3 regions of the Rhizobium sp. 01N48 genome follow, and region 2 is predicted to be linked to each of the others. Evidence: riboswitches for the same ligand, from Rfam matches in the RefSeq annotation. Region 2 holds a riboswitch; each other region holds the start of a gene.
What was found. Region 2 has a riboswitch for cobalamin ahead of AC1DOG_RS05205 (ABC transporter substrate-binding protein). Riboswitches for the same ligand answer to the same signal wherever they lie in the genome.
Positions count from the first base shown of each region.

Region 1: linked by a shared signal. The riboswitch ahead of AC1DOG_RS03120 (hypothetical protein) and the one ahead of AC1DOG_RS05205 (ABC transporter substrate-binding protein) in region 2 are both predicted to bind cobalamin.
Region 3: linked by a shared signal. The riboswitch ahead of bluB (5,6-dimethylbenzimidazole synthase) and the one ahead of AC1DOG_RS05205 (ABC transporter substrate-binding protein) in region 2 are both predicted to bind cobalamin.

Region 1 is NZ_JBFTQT010000001.1:603,323-610,259, reverse strand. Features, by position in the region: gene cobN (cobaltochelatase subunit CobN) at 1-1,504, opposite strand, end outside; gene cobW (cobalamin biosynthesis protein CobW) at 1,731-2,786, opposite strand; gene cobU (bifunctional adenosylcobinamide kinase/adenosylcobinamide-phosphate guanylyltransferase) at 2,791-3,309, opposite strand; gene AC1DOG_RS03120 (hypothetical protein) at 3,306-3,569, opposite strand; cobalamin riboswitch at 3,616-4,008, opposite strand; gene AC1DOG_RS03115 (chloride channel protein) at 4,255-6,045, shown strand; gene AC1DOG_RS03110 (cobyric acid synthase) at 6,042-6,937, opposite strand, start outside.
Region 2 is NZ_JBFTQT010000002.1:328,697-335,633, reverse strand. Features, by position in the region: gene AC1DOG_RS05225 (ethanolamine ammonia-lyase subunit EutB) at 1-535, opposite strand, end outside; gene AC1DOG_RS05220 (class I SAM-dependent methyltransferase) at 794-1,591, opposite strand; gene AC1DOG_RS05215 (ABC transporter ATP-binding protein) at 1,604-2,374, opposite strand; gene AC1DOG_RS05210 (FecCD family ABC transporter permease) at 2,371-3,411, opposite strand; gene AC1DOG_RS05205 (ABC transporter substrate-binding protein) at 3,408-4,439, opposite strand; cobalamin riboswitch at 4,685-4,923, opposite strand; gene AC1DOG_RS05200 (c-type cytochrome) at 4,972-5,358, opposite strand; gene AC1DOG_RS05195 (ABC transporter substrate-binding protein) at 5,476-6,729, opposite strand; gene AC1DOG_RS05190 (aldo/keto reductase) at 6,732-6,937, opposite strand, start outside.
Region 3 is NZ_JBFTQT010000012.1:23,305-30,241, forward strand. Features, by position in the region: gene AC1DOG_RS20440 (NADP-dependent malic enzyme) at 1-1,704, shown strand, start outside; gene AC1DOG_RS20445 (DUF2865 domain-containing protein) at 1,833-2,948, shown strand; gene bluB (5,6-dimethylbenzimidazole synthase) at 2,962-3,648, opposite strand; cobalamin riboswitch at 3,689-3,871, opposite strand; gene AC1DOG_RS20455 (TolB family protein) at 3,897-4,730, opposite strand; gene AC1DOG_RS20460 (LTA synthase family protein) at 5,004-6,902, shown strand.

The DNA.
Region 1 (6,937 bases), on a different contig from region 2:
AATTGGTCGGGCCATCCATGATATGACGCATCAGCGCGTCGCCATCGGCAGGGATGTCGCTGACAGGATAACCAGCCTTGCGCATCGCCTGGAGCACCTCGATCGTGCCCGCTGGCGTGTCCAGCCCGACGCCGTTTCCGAGCCGGCCATCGCGGTTCGGATAGTTCGCCATCACAAGCGCCACCCGCCGCTCCGCCGGCTTCGCATGCCGCAACCGCGCCCAGTTGGCGGCGAGCTGCACGGTGTAAGCCATGCGTCCAGCATCCGGCTCGCTGGCGACGATATTGGCCTCGACCCGCGCATCATAGCGCGCCGCCGACTTGAACGAGACCGCGCGGGCAAGAACACGGCCATCGACCTCGGGCAACGCCACGTTCATCCCAAGATCGCGCGCCGACAGTCCCTGCGAGGAGTTCTCCCATACCTCCTTCGAGGATGCGGAAAAGATCGCCTGCAGCACGACGGCGTCGCTCGCTTCCAGCACCGTCGGCTGCCGCTCCGCACCCGGCGCCGAGACCGCGAAACCTGTCGTGTTGATGACGACATCGGGCCTCGTGGCGGCGAAGACGCTTTCAAGGATGCCTTTGGAGACGGGGTCCTTGAGGCTGTAGGCGAAGACCGGAAGCGGCCGGATTCCTTGAGCGATCAGCGCTTCGATCAGCGACTCGACCGGGCGGGTTTCGCCACTTTGCACGAGGGCGCGGTAGAAGGAGATGGCGATGGTGGGGATGTTCGCGGTGGCTAGCGTCTCACTCGCGATACCCCCCTCTGCCCTGCCGGGCATCTCCCCCACAAGGGGGGAGATCGACTCGTTGCTATCTCCCAGCCAAACAATTGAGGTTGGAGCGAGCGGGCGCTCCCAGCCAATCTCCCCACCTGTGGGGGAGATGTCCGGCAGGACAGAGGGGGGTAACCCGCCCACCGACAGCGCCCTCCACTCCTCAACCCCAACAACACCCCGCCCCGGCCACCAGATCCCAGCCTTCATCAAAGGCGCTGCCGCCTCCGGCTTCTCGACCCCCGACAGCATCGCCTCGGCATAATCGAGAAACGCATGCGTATTCGCATCGCCCCCCTCGATCAGATAAGCCCAGAGCGCATTCAGATCCTCAAGCGGCACATTCGAAAACGGCGTCAACCCCGCATCCGGCTTGGAATCTCCCGGTAGTACCGCGATCAGCGCCCCGTGCCGCGCAGCAGCCGCATGCAGCGCCTCCAGCGCGTAGTGAAAATAGCTGGCGCCGCCCAGTGCTCTCACGATGATCAGCTTCGCATGCCGCGCCGTGCGCTCTACATAGGCATCGACGGACATCGGATGCTTGAGGCTCATCAGGCTGGCGATACGCAGCGACCTTGCATCCGCACGCCGGCCATGCGTAGCGGCCACCGCCGCCAGTTCGGTGTCGGCGGCCGAGAGGAACAGAATGTCGCCGGGGGACTGACCAAGATCGATCGCCTCCTCGCCGTCGCTGATGGTTCCCTGCTGGGCTAGGAGAAGGTGCATGTCGGTGTGTCTTTACGGGAAATGTTGGTCGTAGGCGCGGAGTACGTGGCCCCCTCATCCGACCCTTTGGGCCACCTTCTCCCCGTCGGGGAGAAGGGAAGATTGGCACTAGCGGCTAGCCACGAGTCTCTTCTCCCCCGCGGGGAGAAGGTGCCGGCAGGCGGATGAGGGGGCCGCACCGCATCGCTCAAACGATTCTCAAAGCGACAACCGCCCATCCCAACCATCAACCTTGAACCAGCGCCTCGATCGCCTTGCGCACCGCGCTCTCGTCCATCTCATGCAGCCCGATCACCACCAGCCGCGTGCCACGCGTCTCGCCGGCCGCCCAGGCGCGGTCGAAATAGTGGTCGATACGGCCTCCGACAGCCTGCAACTGCAGGCGCATCGGCTTGCCGGGAACGTCGACGAAGCCCTTGAGGCGCAGAACGTCATGCTCGGCGATGATGCCCTTCAGGCTCTCAACGAAGGCGGCTGGATCGGCGATCGGGCCGAGCTCGACGACAAAACTGTCGAACTCGTCGTGGTCGTGCGGCGTACCGTCCTCATGCTCCAGCTCGTGATGGGACTTGCGGTTGCCGATATCCTCCTCGGTGCCGATGCCAAGGCCGAGCAGCACGCTTGCCGGCACGTCGCCGTTCTTCGCCTCGATCATCGCGGGCTTGCGCGCCGTGCGCGAAGCAACCTCGTCGCGCACCCGGGCAAGGCCGGCGCCGTCGATGAGGTCGGTCTTGTTGAGCACGATCAGGTCGGCGCAGGTCAGCTGATCCTCGAACAGTTCCTCGATCGGGCTCTCGTGGTCGAGCGTCTCGTCCTCGACGCGGCGGGCGTCGACGGCATCGTGATCGTCGGCAAAACGGCCGGCGGCGACGGCGGCGCTGTCGACCACGGTGATCACGCCGTCGACCGTCACCTGCGTTCGGATGTCGGGCCAGTTGAAGGCGGCGACCAGCGGCTGCGGCAGGGCAAGACCCGAGGTTTCGATGACGATATGGTCAGGACGGTTCTCGCGCTCAAGGAGCTTGCTCATCGTCGGGATGAAATCGTCGGCCACGGTGCAGCAGATGCAGCCATTGGTGAGCTCGATGATATCGTCCTCGGTGCAGTTTTCCGCGCCGCAGCCCTTCAGCACTTCGCCGTCGACGCCAAGATCGCCAAACTCGTTGATGATGAGCGCGATTTTCTTGCCGCCCGCATTGGTCAACAGGTTGCGGATCATCGTCGTCTTGCCGGCGCCGAGAAAGCCGGTGATAACGGTGGCGGGGATCTTCTGCTGGTTCATCAATTCAACCCTTCATTTTCAGCGGCAGTCCCGCCGCGATAAAATACACATCCGCGGCGACCGCCGCGATCATCTGGTGCAGCCGTCCGGCATGGTCGCGAAACTCGCGCGCCATCCGGTTCTCGGGCACGATACCGAGGCCGACTTCATTGGAAACAATGACGAGGCGCGCCTTGGCCTTCGGCAGATAGGCGGCAAGTGCCGCAAACTCCGCCGCCATGTCGCGCTCCTCCATCATCAGATTGGTGACCCAGAGCGTCAGGCAATCGACCAGAACCGCCCGCCCCTCGCCATCGATCGCGGCAAGCTGGCCTGCGAGATCGAGAGGCTCCTCATGCGTAGTCCAGAGGTCGCCGCGATCGGCCTTGTGCTGATCGATCCGCGCGCGCATCTCCTCGTCCCAGGCGCGGCCGGTGGCGATGTAGTGGCGATCGAGGCCGCTGTCGACGACGAGCTGTTCGGCAAAGCGCGACTTGCCGGAGCGGGCGCCGCCGAGGATGAGCGTAGAGGATACGGTCGTCATACGCGCAAGGCTTCCAATGTCGAGCGCGATTGCCTGCCCACATCTCCCTCATTCCTGTGCTTGTCACAGGAATCCAGCCACCGCGCGTCCGCGCGGTGAATGACTTCGTTGCTTCCATGGAGTCTTCCGCGTCCAAGGACTTGGACGCGCTGGATTTCTGTGGCATCGCCCGAGCCAAGCTTGGGCACAGGAATGAGGGCGCGCTTATTGAAGCTTCCAAGCATCGGTCCGGCCGACGCCAAAATCTCATTGTCTGCCATGACAACCTCCGTGCTGGCATTGGGCACACTTGCCCAGGGATGGGCTTTGCGCCCGGCACGATTGGCAGGTCTCCTGGCTCGCGGGTCCAGGCGACGATCGGGATAGCCGTGCAGGCCATCCCGATCGTGCCATCGGTTCTTCCTCGCCTTCCCGGCTGCAATCATGAAAAGGCGGACGATTCGTAGATTTAGAGGCGTCCAACCCCGGTTGATCGTGCTTGCATTGCCAGTGGCTTTTTCCGCCGTCTTCAGCCTCTCGCCCGCCTGCACCACGCAGGCAGCCGGCTTGAGAACATCCGACGCCGGACGGAAGACCCTGACCGCTCTACAGTCGCGGGGTCGGCTGTGATGAAGGCGCCCTGGTTGGGTCCACCCCGTCACATTCCCTTTTCATCCGCACCGCTTTTGGCGATCCGGAACCATCCGTTATCGATCCATGGTTAGGCAAGCGCGACTGCGAAGTCAATCGACCGCCAATCGCGGCCACCAGCCAAATTGACTGGCATCAACTCTCAAGACGATCATCTCTACCAGATTTATCGTCTATTATCAGAGACTTAATGTCATAAAAACTTGTTGCGTCAGCCGGGTTTTTGCCGCATTTGCAGCGCATGCGGCGCAGCACCGTAAATGTCCCCTCCTTCGCCACCCTTGAACGGGCTTTCGCCCGCCTAGTTTCCCCATCATGCGCCTAAAAATCAATCTTAGACGGCTTGGCCCGCTACACACACTGCTCGATGCGGGGCGCATGCGCGCGCTCCTGAGGCGCAGCGAGATGGGCATGGTGCTGGCCGGCGCGCTGATCGGCGTCACGTCTGGCCTCGCCGTCACCGGCATGAGCCTGATCTCGCGCGAGATGCACAGCCTGATCTTCGGGATCAGCGATGTGGAGCGTCTGAGCTCCTCGCAAATCGACGACAAGTTCCTGCTGATGGCGGCCCCCGTCTGCGGCGGCATCCTGCTCGGCCTGTTGATGTATGTGCTGGCGAAGACCCGCAAGAAGCCGATGGTCGACCCGATCGAGGCCAACGCGCTGCATGGCGGCCGCCTGTCCTTGACCGACAGCATCATCGTCGCGATCCAGAACCTGATCTCCAACGGTTTCGGCGCCTCCGTCGGCCTAGAGGCCGGCTATACGCAGTTGGCGTCGGGCATAGCCTCGAAGCTCGGCTTCAAGCTGCAACTGCGCCGCGCCGATCTGCGCGTCCTCGTCGGCTGCGGCGCCGCCGGCGCCATTGCGGCCGCCTTCAATGCGCCGCTGACGGGCGCCTTCTACGCCTTCGAGCTGATCATCGGCACTTACACGATCGTATCGCTGACGCCGGTCGTCGTCTCGGCGCTCGTTTCAACGCTGGTGGCCCGGCTACTCGCCGGCAGCGACTTCATCATCGATGTCGGCGATTTCGGCACCGTCATGCCGGCCGACTATGTGCCCGCCATCCTGCTCGGCGCCTTCTGCGCCGGCATCGGCATCCTGATCATGCAGGGCGTCGCCTTCATCGAGGAGCTCGCGCGCCGCAGCTCGATCGCGCTCCCCTTCCGCCCGGCGCTAGGCGGCATCATCGTCGGGCTGCTCGCGCTGGTGACGCCGCAAGTGTTGTCGGCAGGCCATGGCGCGCTGCATCTCAATCTCGATCGTGAGGTCGTGATTCCCGTGCTGATCGGCCTTTTCCTGCTCAAGGCGCTGGCCTCGGCGATCTCGATCGGCTCCGGCTTCCGCGGCGGCCTGTTCTTCGCCTCGCTGTTCATGGGCGCGCTGCTCGGCAAGTTCTTCGCCTACTCGGCCCCCTATTTCGCCCATGCGACGCTGACGCCGATCATCTACGCCGTCGTCGGCATGAGCTCGCTTGCCGTCGCCGTCATCGGCGGGCCGCTGACCATGACCTTCCTGGCGCTCGAGATCACCGGCGACTTCCCGATCACGGCGCTGGTCTTGGCCGCCGTCATCACCTCGTCGCTCGTCGTGCGCAGCACCTTCGGCTACTCCTTCGCCACATGGCGTTTCCACCTGCGTGGCGAAAGCATCCGCAGCGCCCACGATGTCGGTTGGATCCGCAATCTGACGGTCAACAAGCTGATGCGCGCCGACGTCAAGACCGCGAAGGTCGGCATCAGCATCGAGCAATTCAAGGAGAGCTTCCCGATCGGCTCGGCCCAGCGCGTGATCCTGGTCGAGGACAGCGGCAAATATGCCGGCCTCGTGCTCGTGCCCGATATCTACGCCAATCTCACCGACACCGCCGACGAGAGCAAGGGTCTCGACGAATTCGTGCGCTACCGCAACGACTTCCTGACGCCGCAGATGAACGCCAAGCAGGCCGCCGCGATCTTCGACAAGACGGAGAGCGAAGCGCTCGCCGTCGTCAACAATCTCGTCGAGCGCACCGTGGTCGGCCAGCTCAGCGAAGCCCACACGCTGCGCCGCTACAGCGAAGAGCTCGACCGCCGCCGCCGCGAGGTCTCGGGCGAAATCTAACCCAACAGGTTGTCCAGCCAGCGCTTGTCGAGATGGGCCTCGAGCTCGGCGGCCACCTCGTCGAGCGCCTGCTCGACGCCTGCACGATAGTCGCGGCTTTGACCGGTCAGGCCGAAGCTCGCAAGCAGCCGGGACCGGTAGCCGTCGCTCGCAAACAGCCCGTGCAGATACGTCCCAACGACCCGCCCGTCCCCGGATATCGCGCCATCAGGCTTGCCGTCGACGATCGCGAAAGGCCGAACGCGGTCGGCGCCTTCGGTAATCCCGAGATGGATCTGGTAGCCCGAGAGCGCCTCGCCATTCTCGGCCGAAACCGCCGCGCTGTTGCGCACCGTCTTCTCCGCGTCCATGACGGTCTCGACGTGGAGCAGCCCGAGCCCATCGATCTCGCGCACACTCCCTTCGATGCCCAGCGGATCACGCACCATGCGCCCGAGCATCTGGTAGCCACCGCAAATACCGATGACCCGTCCGCCGCGCCTGATATGCGCGGAGAGATCCTTATCCCAGCCTTGAGCCCTGAAATCCGCAAGATCGGAAATGGTCGACTTCGAGCCTGGAAGAATGATCAGCTGCGCATCGGCAGGCAATCTTTCGCCGGCACGAACGAAAACAAGCTCCACATCCGGCTCCGCCAGCAGCGGATCGAGATCGTCGAAGTTGGCGATGCGCGGCAACACGGGAACCGCGATCTTCAGCGCCCCGGCCCGCCCCCGCGCCAGCCGCTCCAGCGCCACCGAATCCTCAGCCGGCAGCCGCGCGGCGGCCTTCAGCCACGGCACAACGCCGAAACAGGGCCAGCCTGTGAAACGCCCGACAGCAGCAATCCCGTCGTCGAACAGCGAGACGTCGCCACGAAACTTATTGATGATATAGCCCGAGATCATCGCCC
Region 2 (6,937 bases):
CGATCGCCGAAGCGGCAATGCCGCGGCTGTCGTCGGTCGGATGGTTCGGCTGGTTGCGGGTCGACAAGCGGCCGGTCAGGCCCAGCGTGTTGCGAAAGCGCGTGACGACCTGCCGTTTGGCGGCGACGGCGATCAGATCCTGCAGCCGCATGATTTTCGAGACGGCCGCCAGCATTTCCGGCGTGATGCCATAGGTGATCGCCTCGAGTGCCCGCTGATCCGTTTCTGGCTTCAGCAACCACTCGCGAAACTCGCCCACAGTGAACGAACTGATCGGCGCGAAAGCTTGCGCGTCGAACTGCCTTGAAATCAGCGCCGAGACCTCGTCGATCTCCGATGGAATGACTTCTTCGGCGAGAAAAGCCTTCAGTGGCAGATCGGCAAGTGCCATCTGGGCTGCGAGCCGCTCGACCGGTCCGCTCGCCGCGATACCCGCGAGCTGATCGCCGGAGCGTTCCGGCGTCGCTTTTGCGAGGAGGTCCTTGAGATCGCGAAAGCCGAAGCGCGTTCGTTCGATCGTCGTGCTGTATGCCATTGTGGGAGTCCTAGCGTTCAAGGGTCTCAGCCCACCCGATCCAATCGGGCTGACTGACAGGCGTATTCCTCCCTTGAGACTGCCGGCGCTCGCCTTCTCGAGTCGATGATCCGGCCTCCCGTGCCGATCATCGCAAGCATGAGCGCCATGCCGTTATGCGCAGATGACCTCGTCTAGCCGATCACGTCAACATGCTGCGATGGCAACAGGCTGCAAAATTCGCCGACGGCATCAAATCCACCGCCTTTGCGCGATAGATCAGGCCTCTTCACCTTGCGAGACGCCGGCGGATTTGGCCACGAGAATGAAGCGCCGATAGACCAGCGTCCGAAGCCGGTTACGCAGATTGGCGCCGCGCCGCTGCGCCTTCGCGATCGGTCCATGCGACGCGATCTCGAAACCTATGAAGCCGGCCCGCGTCAATTGCGGAACAAGATCATCTGGCCGCAGGCCGGCGCCGAAGGGGAGCGCGGACATGATCGCCGAATGGCGCTCGCTCATCGCGCCATCATAATGCCGATCCGCGCCGCAGAAACGATCGATCCGGCGGATGAGCCATGCTGCGGCGCGGCCGAGCCTTGTCGGCTTCGCCCAGTCGCCGTCGAAGACCAATAGCGTGCCACCCGGCTTCAGCACGCGATGCCACTCGCCGAATGCCTTTGCGGGATCGGTCAGCGTCCACACCAGATGCCGGCAGATGATGGCATCGTAGCGGCCATCCGGCTCCATCGGATTTTCAGCGTCTGCCAGCACAAAGCGCAACCGTTCCTTGCCGGTATGCTTGGCCTTGGCGATTGACAGCATGGCCTCGGAGAAATCCAGCGCGGTCACATCATGGCCGAGATCGTGGATCACCGCCGTGACCTCGCCGGTTCCACAGGCAAGTTCGAGGACACGCAACGACGTCGGCCCCAGATGATCGCGCATCGGCTGCTGCCAGGCGTCGAACTCCGGTCCACGCGGTATCCTGTGGCCGAAGGCAAGATCGAAAGTCTGCGAGCGCTTGGACCAGTAGTCCCGGATCTCTTCCTTCAAATCGAAATTGGTTTGTCTGATGGACATCGAACCTCAAGAAATACAGCCAAGAAAATGGATATGCTGCCGACCATGATGCGGCGAGCGCTCGATATGGGCGCGCACTCCGAACACATCGGCGATCAAGCCTTCGGTCAATACCTCGTCCGCCGGTCCGACCGCAACAAGCCGACCCTGGCTAAGCACAGCAATCCTGTCGCAAAACATGGCGGCGAGGTTCAGATCATGCAGCGCAACGATGCTGGTGACCGGCAGCTTGGCAACCAGCGACAGGATTTCGAGCTGATGCTGGATGTCGAGGTGATTGGTCGGCTCGTCGAGCAGAAGCTCGGTCGGCGTCTGCGCCAGCGCGCGGGCGATATGCACCCGCTGCCGCTCGCCGCCCGACAGCGTATGCCAGAGCTGCCGCGCCTTCTCGACCATGCCCACCTGCCGCAGCGCATTCTCGACCGCTTCTTCATCATTGGCGCTCCACGGCGCCAACGGACCGCGATGTGGCGTGCGCCCGAGACGGACGACCTCAGTGACCGTCACCTGTGTTTCCGTCGTGGCCTGCTGCTCGACAAAGGCAACACGCCGGGCAATGTCGCGGCGTGCCAGCGTGTCGATGCCGGTATCGCCGAGTGCAATGACACCGCTCTTCACCTTTCGCAGCCCGCCGATCAACCGCAGCAGGCTGGACTTTCCCGAACCGTTCGGCCCGATTAGGCCCAGCGTCTGGCCGGTGGGGACCTCGAGACTTATGCCCTTGACAACAAGCACGCCTGACGTTGCCCAGTGCACATCGCTGATGGAAATGCTCATGCGGGCCGCCTCGCCTTGTAGAGAATGAGCGCGAATGCCGGCGCGCCGAAGAGCGCGGTGACCACGCCGATCGGCAACACCTGCTGCGGGATGATGACGCGCGAGACGATATCGGCGACCACCATGAAGATCGCTCCGGATATCGCCGTTGCCGGTAACAGGCGCCCATGCCCCGGCCCGACCACGAAACGCGCCGCATGCGGAATGACCAGCCCGACGAAGCCGATCGAGCCGACGATGCTGACCATCGTCGCGGTAAGCAGCGCCGTGAGCGCAAGCAGCACGATCCGGATACCAGCGACCGGAATGCCGAGCGCCGCCGCAGCATCGGTACCGAAAGTGAAGGCATCGAGCGCGCGGGCGTAAAGCATGCAGACGAGAAAGCCGGCGATTGCAACGGGAGCGGCAAGATAGACATCCGGCCAGCGTACGCCGGAAAGGCTGCCGAGCAGCCAGAACATGACGCCGCGCGCCTGCTCGGCATTTGCCGATGTCGTGACGATATAGGACGTCAGCGCGTTGAAGAGCTGCGAACCGGCGACACCTGCGAGGATGATACGGTCCGTCCCGCCGCCGGAGCCCACCGCCAGCAAAGACACCAGCAGGAACGCCGCGACCGCGCCGACGAAAGCGCCGGCGGAAAGCGTCAACACGCCATAGCCGAAACCGAGGATCATGACGGCGACGGCCCCGGTGGACGCGCCGGCCGAGATGCCGAGTACATAGGGCTCGGCCAGCGGATTGCGCAGCAACGCCTGCAGCACCGCGCCGCATAGCGCAAGAGCCGCTCCGGCGCTGGCGGCGACAAGCGCGCGGCTCAGGCGATAATCCCAGATGATGCCTTCATGGATGCGGCTGAGTTCAAAGCCGGTGCCAAGCAAGCGGTTCGCAACGGCCTTGGCCGTCGTGTCGACAGGAATGGAGATCTCGCCGATAGACACGGCGAGACTGATGACAAAGCCCAATGCCACGACGGCAAGGACGAAGAGCACGAACAGCGCTCTCCATCCTCGGTGGGCTATCGACGCGTGCCTCACTTGGAAAGACCGAAGGACTTGATGCCGGCGGCAAGGCGTTCCAGGCCGTCGATGGTACGGATCGTCGGGTTCATCGACTGCGCATCCATCTCGACGAAGTGCCTGTTCTTGACGGCATCGAGCTGGCTGGTGACCGGGTCCTTTTCAAGGAAGTCGATCTTAACCTTCGGATCGTCGGCAGCGTAGCGGCGACGGTCCATGGTGGCGATGACGATGACTGCAGGGTTGGCCTGCGCGATCGTTTCCCAACCGACCAGCGGCCACTCTTCCTCGGTGCTGACGACGTTGCGGGCGCCGAGCGTTTTCAGAATATAGGCCGGAGCGCTGTTCTTGCCGGCGATAAAGGCATCGCCCTGCACTTCCTTGCTGGAAAACCAGAAGGCGACAGGCAGATCCTTCGCCGACCCGCCAATCGATGCCACGGCATCCGCTTCGCGCTTCTTCAAGTCAGCGATCAGGGCCGCGCCGCGATCCTGGATATCGTAGATCTCCGCCAGTTCGGCGATCTCCTGGTAAATCAGCTCCATGGTGAAGAGCTCACTGCGCACGCCGTCGCCACCATCGGTGTTGACCTTCGCGACGCAATCAGCCGGCGAGACATAGGTCTTGATGCCAAGACCGGCGAACTGCTCGCGCTTGCCGACCGAGCCTTGCGTGCCGACATGCCATTCGAACTCGGCCGCAACCAAGTCCGGCTCCTGGCCGACGACGGATTCGAAACTCGGATCATTGTCGGCCAGCCGCTTGATCCCCTTGTTGACCTCGGCATAGGCGGGCAGCACCGGCCCGACCCAGACCGCCGTGCCTACGATCTTGTCGGCAAGGCCGAGCGAGTAGAGAATTTCGGTCATGCCCTGGCCGATCGACACCGTCTTCTTCGGCGCGCTGTCGAATGTCACCTGCTGGCCGCAATTGGTGATCGTCAGCGGGTAGGTCGTTGCCGCTGCATGGGCGGCGGGGAGAAAGGTGGTAAAGGTGCAAGCCGTCGCGATCGAAAGCAGCGCGGTTCGCAGGATGATGCGGTTCATATTGGTCCTCATGTATGACTGAAGCCCGCAGCCGACTGGCCGCGGCTGTGAAACTCGAAGCGGGGACCGCCGCGGATGATGCAGGACGACACAGCAGAGCGCTCGCCTGAAATCATGCGGCGGCGAAAACTATCGTTGGATCACGGACATGAGATTTGTGGAGGGGAATAAAGCGGGACCGCGCCAGCGGCTGACGTCAAAAACCATCATATGATGCTCCTCTCCGGACAACCCCGTCCGGGATGGTGGACACTGTTTTGACGGCAGGTCTCCTGGCTTGCGAATATGCACCTGACATCTGCCTTCCCACGAAGAGCTTCGCAGTGGCATGGCGTTCGAGACGAACACCACAAGAACATCAGGCAATCCGCTTACAGTTGCGGGGGCAGCCACGGTCTTGGCCCCATTCGGGTCGTCCGCACCGTGTTCCCTATTAATCCCGTCGGAAGTCATCCCTTCGGGAACCATCAGGTGTGACTTAGGCGATCCGGCGCCGAGGCGTCAAGCCGTGGCGGACCGACATTCGGCGCGCCTAGGGATTGGCTCGGAGATAGCCGATCAGGTCGGTGATCTCCGACGTCGTCCATAGGCCGCCGAAGCTCATCTTCGTTCCCGGCACTTTCTTCTTGGGGTTTGATAGAAATTCCGAGAGCGCCGCCTCGTCCCAGACAAGTCCGCCGGCACCGGCCGTCTTCATCGCTTCGGAATATCGGTAGTCGGGCAAGCTTCCGGCTGGACGGCCGACGACACCCTTCAGATGCGGGCCGAAACCGTTGCGATCGGAATCGACCGTGTGACAGGCAACGCACAGCCTGAACACCCGCCGTCCATGCTCGACATCCTCGGCGGATGCCGCGGATGTCGTCACGAGCAGGCTCGCGATCGAACAGATCGACGGAAGGATTGAGCGCTTTTTCATATGTCGATGGCCTGTCGTTGTGTTTGCCAAATGCATCTGCTTAGCCAACAAAGCACATGGGCGCCCAGACCAGACTGGTGCGACATGGGAGCACATCCCCCATGTCGCCTGGCGCTTCTACTGCGCGGTCTTGATCTTGGTGACCTCTTCGGCGCTCAATTCGCCGACCGTCGTCACCTCGCCATTGCTGATCTTCCACAGGCGGAACGGGCCGGTGATATCGCCGTACTTGTCGAAGCTGACAGGGCCGATGACACCTTCATACTTCACCGGCTTGCCGTCCTTGATGAGCTGCAGCGCCTTGGCGAACTCTTCCTTGCCGGCATGGATGGGCGTGCCGCCCTCGGCGACAACTTCCGGCATGGCTGCCTTGATGGCGGCCGCATCGGCCTTGCCGGCCTTGGCAATGGCCAGCGCCACGATCGCACCCGCGTCATAAGAGCGGTCGGCGGCCGGGGCCGAAGGCGAGATGCCGCCGGAGAAGGCTTCGTAGTTGCCGGTGAAATACTCGGTCGACGCCGTCGGGCTGGTGCCCGAGGAGGTGCCGTAGGCGTTCTCCAGATACTGCGCGCCGACGCTCTCGATGAAGTCCTTGGAGTTCATGCCGTCATTCAGCAGGAAGGTCTGCTTGCCACCGCCGGAAACCCAGGCGCGGGCGATGGTCGCGCCATCGACGGGGGTGCTGACGAGATAGAGCGCATCGGGCTCACCAGCCATGGCGGCGCTGGCTTCGGACGCGTAGCTCGACTGCTTCTCGTTATAGGGTGTCGTCGATGTGATCGTGCCGCCGAGCTTCTGGTATGCGGTCGCAAACTCCTTGACCATGTTGACGCCGAAGTCGTTGTTGACGTTGATGATCGCGATCTTTTTCAAGCCCTGATCCATCGCGAACTTCGCGGCGGCCGTGCCCTGCAACGCGTCGGACGTGATGGTGCGGAAGAAGACGCCGTTGGTCTTGCCGCTGCGACCAAGCTCGGTCAGCGTCGGCGAAGAGGATGCGGGCGAGACCTGCACGACGCCGGCCGGCGCCGTCACCGATGTCAGGATCGGGATCGATACCGACGAGATGATACCGCCGATGATGACCGGCACCTTCTTGATGTTGACGAGCTGGGTCGCCTGATCGACGGCGACGTTGCCCTGGCTCTGGCTGTCGCGCGTGTCTGCAACGATCTTGCAGCCATTGACGCCACCGGCATCGTTGATGTCGCGGAAGGCCATCTCAACGGACTTCGCGCCCGCCTGGCCATATTCACCGGCCGGGCCGGTAAGTTCCATGACGAGGCCGACGGTGATGTCGCAATCGGCCCCGAACGTCGGCGCCGTGGACGCAGCAAGGGCAGCGACCATGGCGGAAAGCAGGAATGTCATTCTCATTTTTGTTCCCCTTTGTTGAGATTGTACTTCATGATGCTGCCGTGGCGGCCTTCCCTGTCCCGCTCCAGCGTATAAACGTCGCCGTCGAGCGGCTTCGATTGCGTAAGGATCGCGTCGATCTCGGCTCTATCCGTTTCGCTGAGCGCGATATCAGCGATGGCGAGATTGGACTTTAGGTGATCCCTGTTGCGGGCGCCGACGA
Region 3 (6,937 bases), on a different contig from region 2:
GTCGCCTCCGGCGCCGGTGCCGCAGCCCTTGCCTGCCTCAACCTGCTCGTCACCCTCGGTGCCAAGCGCGAAAACATCTGGGTTCACGACCTCGAAGGCCTCGTCTACGAAGGCCGCGTCGAGCTGATGGACGAATGGAAGAGCGTTTACGCTCAGAAGAGCGACACCCGCACGCTGGCCGAAAACATCGGCGGCGCCGACGTATTCCTCGGCCTCTCGGCCGCCGGCGTCCTGAAGCCGGAACTCCTGGCGCAGATGGCCGAAAAGCCGCTCATCATGGCGCTCGCCAACCCGAACCCTGAAATCATGCCGGATCTCGCCCGCGCCGCCCGCCCGGACGCGATGATCTGCACCGGCCGCTCGGACTTCCCGAACCAGGTCAACAACGTCCTCTGCTTCCCTTATATCTTCCGCGGCGCGCTCGATTGCGGCGCCGTCACGATCAACGAGGAAATGAAGATGGCGGCCGTGCGCGCCATCGCCGCACTCGCCCGCGAGGAGCCGTCCGATGTCGCCGCCCGCGCCTATTCGGATGAAACGCCGATCTTCGGCCCCAACTATCTCATCCCCTCGCCCTTCGATCCGCGCCTCATCCTGCGCATCGCGCCGGCTGTCGCCAGGGCCGCGGCCGATAGCGGCGTGGCGCTGCGCCCGATCGCCGATTTCGACGCCTATCTCGACCAGCTGAACCGCTTTGTCTTCCGCTCCGGCTTCGTCATGAAGCCGATCTTCGCGGCGGCGAAGAATGCCGACAAGAAGCGCGTCATCTTCTCCGAAGGCGAAGACGAGCGCGTGCTGCGCGCCGCCCAGGTGCTGCTCGAGGAAGGCATCGCCAAGCCGATCCTGATCGGCCGTCCGCAGGTCATCGAAACACGCCTGAAGCGCTACGGCCTGCGCATCCGTCCGCTGTCTGATTTCGACGTCATCAATCCGGAAGACGATCCGCGCTTCCGCGAATATGTCGAGCTCTATCTGTCGCTGGTCGGCCGCCGCGGTGTCATCCCGGAAGCGGCCCGCACCATCGTTCGTACCAACACCACGGTCATCGGCGCGCTGGCGCTGAAGCGCGGCGAGGCCGATGCGCTGATCTGCGGTCTCGAAGGCCGTTATGAAAAGCACCTGCGCGACGTCCGCCAGATTGTCGGCAAGCGCCCGAATGTCCGTGATTTCTCGGCACTCAGCCTGCTGATCTCGCAGCGCGGCGCCACCTTCTTCACCGACACCTATGTGACGTTCAACCCGACGGCCGAGGAAGTGGCGGAATCCGCCGTTCTCGCCGCCGAGGAAATCAAGCGCTTCGGCATCACGCCGCGCGCTGCCCTCGTCTCGCACTCGAACTTCGGTTCGCGTGAATCGGAAAGCGCCACGAAGATGCGCAATGCCCTGCAGCTCGTCCGCGACACCGCGCCCGATCTGGAAGTCGATGGCGAAATGCACGGCGAGAGCGCGATCTCGGAAACGTTGCGCAAGCGCGTCATGCCGAACACCACGCTGCACGACGAAGCCAACCTTCTGGTCTTCCCGAACCTCGATGCGGCCAACATCACGCTCGGTGTCGTCAAGTCGATGACAGATGGCCTGCATGTCGGCCCGATCCTGCTCGGCGCGGCCATGCCGGCACACATCCTGGCGCCGTCGGTCACCTCGCGTGGCGTCGTCAACATGGCGGCCCTCGCGGTCGTCGAGGCGTCCCAGCCCGCATGATTTGCCTTGGACGCTGAAAATGCGTTAGGCTCTGAGCGGCAGCTTGTTAAGACAAGCAATGTATATCGAAGGGCGGGCCATGGTCCGCCCTTCGCCATTTGGTATTTGCTCACTGACGGGACGATGCCTTGAAACGCCTCACGCTGGCCGCAGCACTCCTGATTGCCCTTTCCGCCCCTGCCTATGCGCAGTTGGCGCCGATCTGCGGTCAGTTGCGCGCCCGCTTGGCAACCATCCCGGAAACGATCGGTGGAGGAACGTCGCCCGAAATACGCCGCTTCGTCAGCGCCATCACCGAACAGAATCTGGAACTGCGCAAGCTGCGAAGCGACCAGCGCCGCAACGGCTGCAGCAGCGGCAGCATGGTGGTCATCGGCGGCGACAATGCAGGCTATTGCGGTGAACTTGAGCAGGCCGAAGCGAAGATGCTCGACAACATCGCCGACCTGCAGATGCGCCGTGACGAGTTGCGCGCGCAAAGCCCGGACGCCCGTCTGCGCAACGAACTCTTCGCCGCACTCGACGAAAACAACTGCAATGCGCCCGTGCAGCAATATGAAGAGCCGCAATATGCCAACCCGCCCAGCATCGACGATCAGGCGATGCGCAGCGACACCTTCATTCCGCTCGGCGGCGAGCGTCAGCGCTCCTACGAGTTCTCGCCCGGCGGTCAGCCTCTGACGCATCTGAACACGATCTGCGTGCGCAGCTGCGACGGCGGCTTCTTCCCCATTAGATCGAACGCCACTTCCTTCGATTTCGCCCGCGACGCCAACACCTGCCAGCAGATGTGCCCGGGGATCGAAACCGAGCTCTACTATCACGACGTCTCCAGCGGGGAGACGGAGAACATGATCTCGGCCTCGACGGGCGCGCCCTACAGCGCCATGCCGAATGCATTCGCCTACAAGAACCGCAAGCCTGGCGAAAAATCCTCCTGCAGCTGCAATCTGCCTGCCTATTACGAACAGATGCGCCGCAACCAATCTGTAAGCGCCCCGCCGCCACAGAGCTCGATCACCACGATCGAGACCCCGAACACCGCCGCCAAGCCCGAAACCCAACCCGCGCCGCAACAGCCCGCACCCCAGGCGCAGGTCCCCGATCGCCCGTACGATCCCAGTGCCGGCAAGGTGCGCCAGGTGGGGCCGCAGTTCCTCGCCGGCGATCAGGGATCGATCGACCTGAAACACCCCGCCATGCCGGGCGCCCAGCCGCAGCAACCGCCGGCACAGAAGCAATAGCAGGCGTCGCGGGCTATGCGCCCTCGCCCCAGCGATCCGTAAACACCAGCTCCTCCAACGGCAGCCGCTGCCGCCATCCCTTCACGGCGAGCTCCGGCTCCTCATAGAGCCGGTCGACATAACCGACACAGAGCCAGGCGACGATTTCGATCCGATCAGGCACGCCGAGCGCGCGCTTCAGATCCGCCTCGTGGAAGATGCTGACCCAGCCGACGCCGACGCCTTCGGCGCGCGCGGCAAGCCACAGGTTTTGCACCGCGCAGACGGTCGAATAAGAATCCATCCGCCTGTTGTGGGTCCGCCCCAGCACCACGTCGCCGCAGCGATCCGGATCGCAGGTCACGCAGATGCCGACGGGTGCCGTGCGAATGCCCTCAAGTTTCAGGGCGCGGTAGGCCTGCTGCCGCTCACCGGAAAACATCTCCGCCGCCTCTGCATTGGCCTTTGCGAAAGCCTCCCACACGGTGGATCGTACGGCCTGGTCGCGCACCACGATGAAATTCCACGGCTGCATGAAGCCGACGGACGGCGCGTGATGGGCTGCAGCCAATAGCCGCCCGATGACGTCATCGGGCACGGCATCCGGAAGGAACTCCGATCGCACGTCGCGTCTGGTCTCGATGGCTCTGTAAACGGCGTCGCGCTCGCTCGCCGAAAAGGCACCGGCTCTCGCAAGAGAGCCAGGTTGGTCTGGTCGCATCGTCAATCCCCAACAACACAACCGGCCGCTGTCCAGGCGGTCAGTCTATGATTGTCGGGCCGGTCTTCTGACTTGGCGTCATCCGTCTGCCACGCCTTCCCGGCAAAGCGCCAGTGGCATCAAGCGGCAGACGTCGGCCTTACAGCGTTGGGCACGTTCCGGTCTTGCACCGAATTCCCGATTCTCCCGCAAGCCTGCGGGCACCCGACGCGCCACCTATGCCGACAAACCGCGCCGGATGCAATCGCTCAGGCCTCGACCGGGAAATATCGGACATAGGCGAACTCGTCACCATCGGGTGACCAGTTCGGAACATTGATCGATCCCTGCCCACCGAAAAGCTCGAACAGCGTCGTGAGATTTCCCCCGTCCATATCCATGATCCGCATCCGCACATGCTTGTCACGCGGATGATCGAAGACATCGGGATCGTAGGAAATCAGCACGACCTTGTCGTTGTTGGGGGACGGATGCGCGAACCAGTTGCCGTAATTGTCGTGCGTCACCTGCTCCACGCCGGTTCCGTCGGGATGGATGCGCCAGATCTGCATCAAGCCGGTGCGGCTGGAGTTGAAATAGATCCAGCGCCCATCGGCCGAATAGTCAGGCCCGTCATTGCGCCCCTCACCGTTTGTCAGCCGCCGCTCTTCGCCGCCGGTCACGTCGATCGTGTAGATGTCGAACAGGTCGCCGCGAATGCCGCAATAGGCGAGCTCCTTCCCGTCAGGCGACCAGCCATGCCAGTAGGACGGATGATTGGTGGTCACCAGCTGCGGCGCCCCACCCTCGATCGGCAGCGTGTAGATTGCCGACTTGCCGAACTCGACCTTGTCTGAGATGACGATACGGGTGCCATCGGGCGAAATCCCGTGGTCGTTGTTACAGGCCGTCGCGAAGCCGGTATCGACATGCTCCACCTTCGCCGAGCCGTCGAGCGCCAGCCGATAGAGCAGTCCTTCGTCGTTGAGCAGCAGATAGCTGCCGTCAGGGGCGTAATTGGGGGCTTCGACCAGTCTCTCGGTCTGCCAGATCACACGGGCCTCGCCCGTCTTGACGTTGTAGATCTCGACGGAACTGCGCATGCAAACTCTCCTCTGACGCGAACATATCCATGACCTACGACAGCTAAATAAGGCACGCAAGGATCGCCCGCGCGCGGCAATAGAGGCTCCATCCGGAGCCCACGCGAAATGAGGCAACCAGCTGCCGAAAAGTTTGTGATCAAAAAAGCGTTAAGCCCACGAAACAACAATGGTTCATCTAGCGTTCATGACGAAGATGTGACAGTTCGATGACGCTATGATGACACCGGAGTTCCGCCATTGATCGCCCAAGTTTTCAAGTCCGGAGCGGCTATGCGCGAGGCGGCTCTCTATGGCGGCGTTGGCGCTGACACCCGCCCATCATCTATCCTGCGCGGCGCAATTGCCGTCGCCCTGACGGCGGTGATGGCGTTGCTTGCAACCTTCTCGGTCGAAGTGATCGCGCGCGGCGGCGCAACCGACGTCGGCGCCTTTCTGTCTTCCACGGCCCGTCCTGGCATGACCACGGTCGTCATGCTGACCATCGTGATGCTCTGCGTCGATGCGATCCTCGGCCGCCGTTTCCTCTCTGCACTGGTCGTGCTGCCGCTCGTGCTCGTGCCGGCGCTCGTCTCCAATCAGAAGCAGCACTACCTCTCCGACCCGCTCTACCCCTCGGACATGCTGTTCGGCCGCCAGATTTTCGAGCTGCTGCCGGTCATGGTCCGCGACCGCCCGATGACGGCTATCGCGGTTGCCGTCGGCATCCTTCTCTCCGTCACCGGCCTCGTGCTGGCGTGGCGCTACGCCTGGCGCCGCCTCCCGAAGATGGCGCGCCGCAACCGTATCCGCAATCTCTGCCTGACGGTTCCCGTCATCGCCGCCTTTGGCTCTCTGATGGATTATTCGCAGTATTCCTATATCCGCGACCGGCTGCAGGTGGTGCCGATGATGTGGGATCAGAAAGAGAACTACCGCAGCAACGGCTTCATTCTCGCCTTCATCTTCAACATCCCGATGGCCGACGTCGCCTCGCCCGCCGGCCTCAATACGCAGGCGCTCGACGCCATTCCCTCGCGCAATTACGGCTATCTCAGCGGCCCGAGCGACAAGCCCGACGTGATCATGCTGATGAGCGAATCCTTCTGGGATCCGACGCGCCTGAAGACCCTGAAGTTCTCCGAAGACCCGATGCCGACGATCCGCGCGGCGCAGTCAGGCCACGTCTTCTCGCCTGAGTTCGGCGGCATGACCGCCAATGTCGAGTTCGAGGCGCTGACCGGCTTCTCCAATGCCTTCCTGCCCTATGGCAGCATCCCCTACCAGCAGTATATCCGCAACGACATCCCCTCGCTCGCCACCTTCTTCCGCGGCGAAGGCTATGCGGCCCGTGCGCTGCATCCGTTCAGTGGCTGGTTCTGGAACCGCAACGAGGTCTACAAGGATTTCGGATTCGAGGAGTTCCGCACCGAAGAAACCATGCCGACCATGGAAAAGCGCGGCATCTTCGCCTCCGACGACAGCCTGATGAAGGAGATCATGCAGGAAGCCGACGGGCTCGACCGGCCCTTCTTCTTCTTCGCGGTCACCTTGCAGGGACATGGCCCCTACGAGGCCAACCGCTACGCCAACAACACGGTCGACTTCACCGGCAATCTGACCGACGCCGACCGCGCCACGCTCGCAACCTACACGCAGGGCGTCAAGGAAGCCGACCAGAGCTTCAAGATGCTGACCGAATGGGCATCCAAGCGTGACCGCGAGACGATCATCGTTCTCTGGGGCGACCACTTGCCGCCGCTCGGCAGCGTCTACACGAATACCGGCTATATGCCCGACCAGGTCGCCACCCGCCGGGCTTCCGTCAGCGTCATGAAGCAGGAGCACGAGACGCCGCTGGTCATCTGGTCGAACCGCAAGGGCGTCAAGCAGAACGTCGGCACCATCAGCCCGTCGCAGTTGCCCTATCACGTGCTGAAATTCGCGGGCTACGAGCACCCGTTCTATACCGGCTTCCTCGGCCGCGTGCAGAAGAAGTACCCGATCGTCGATCGCTATCAGCTGATAACCCGCGACAACACCGCTTCGCCGGACTGGGTTCGCGACGCCAAGACCATCGATCCGCTGGTCCGCGACTATCGCTATCTCCAGCACGATGTGATGTTCGGCAAGGCGCAGACCGTCGAGCGCTTCTTCCCGCAGCACTCCTGGCTGCGAGCAGAGGGCTCTTGAGCACGGCAGACATGCACGTTGCCGCATTGCATTCC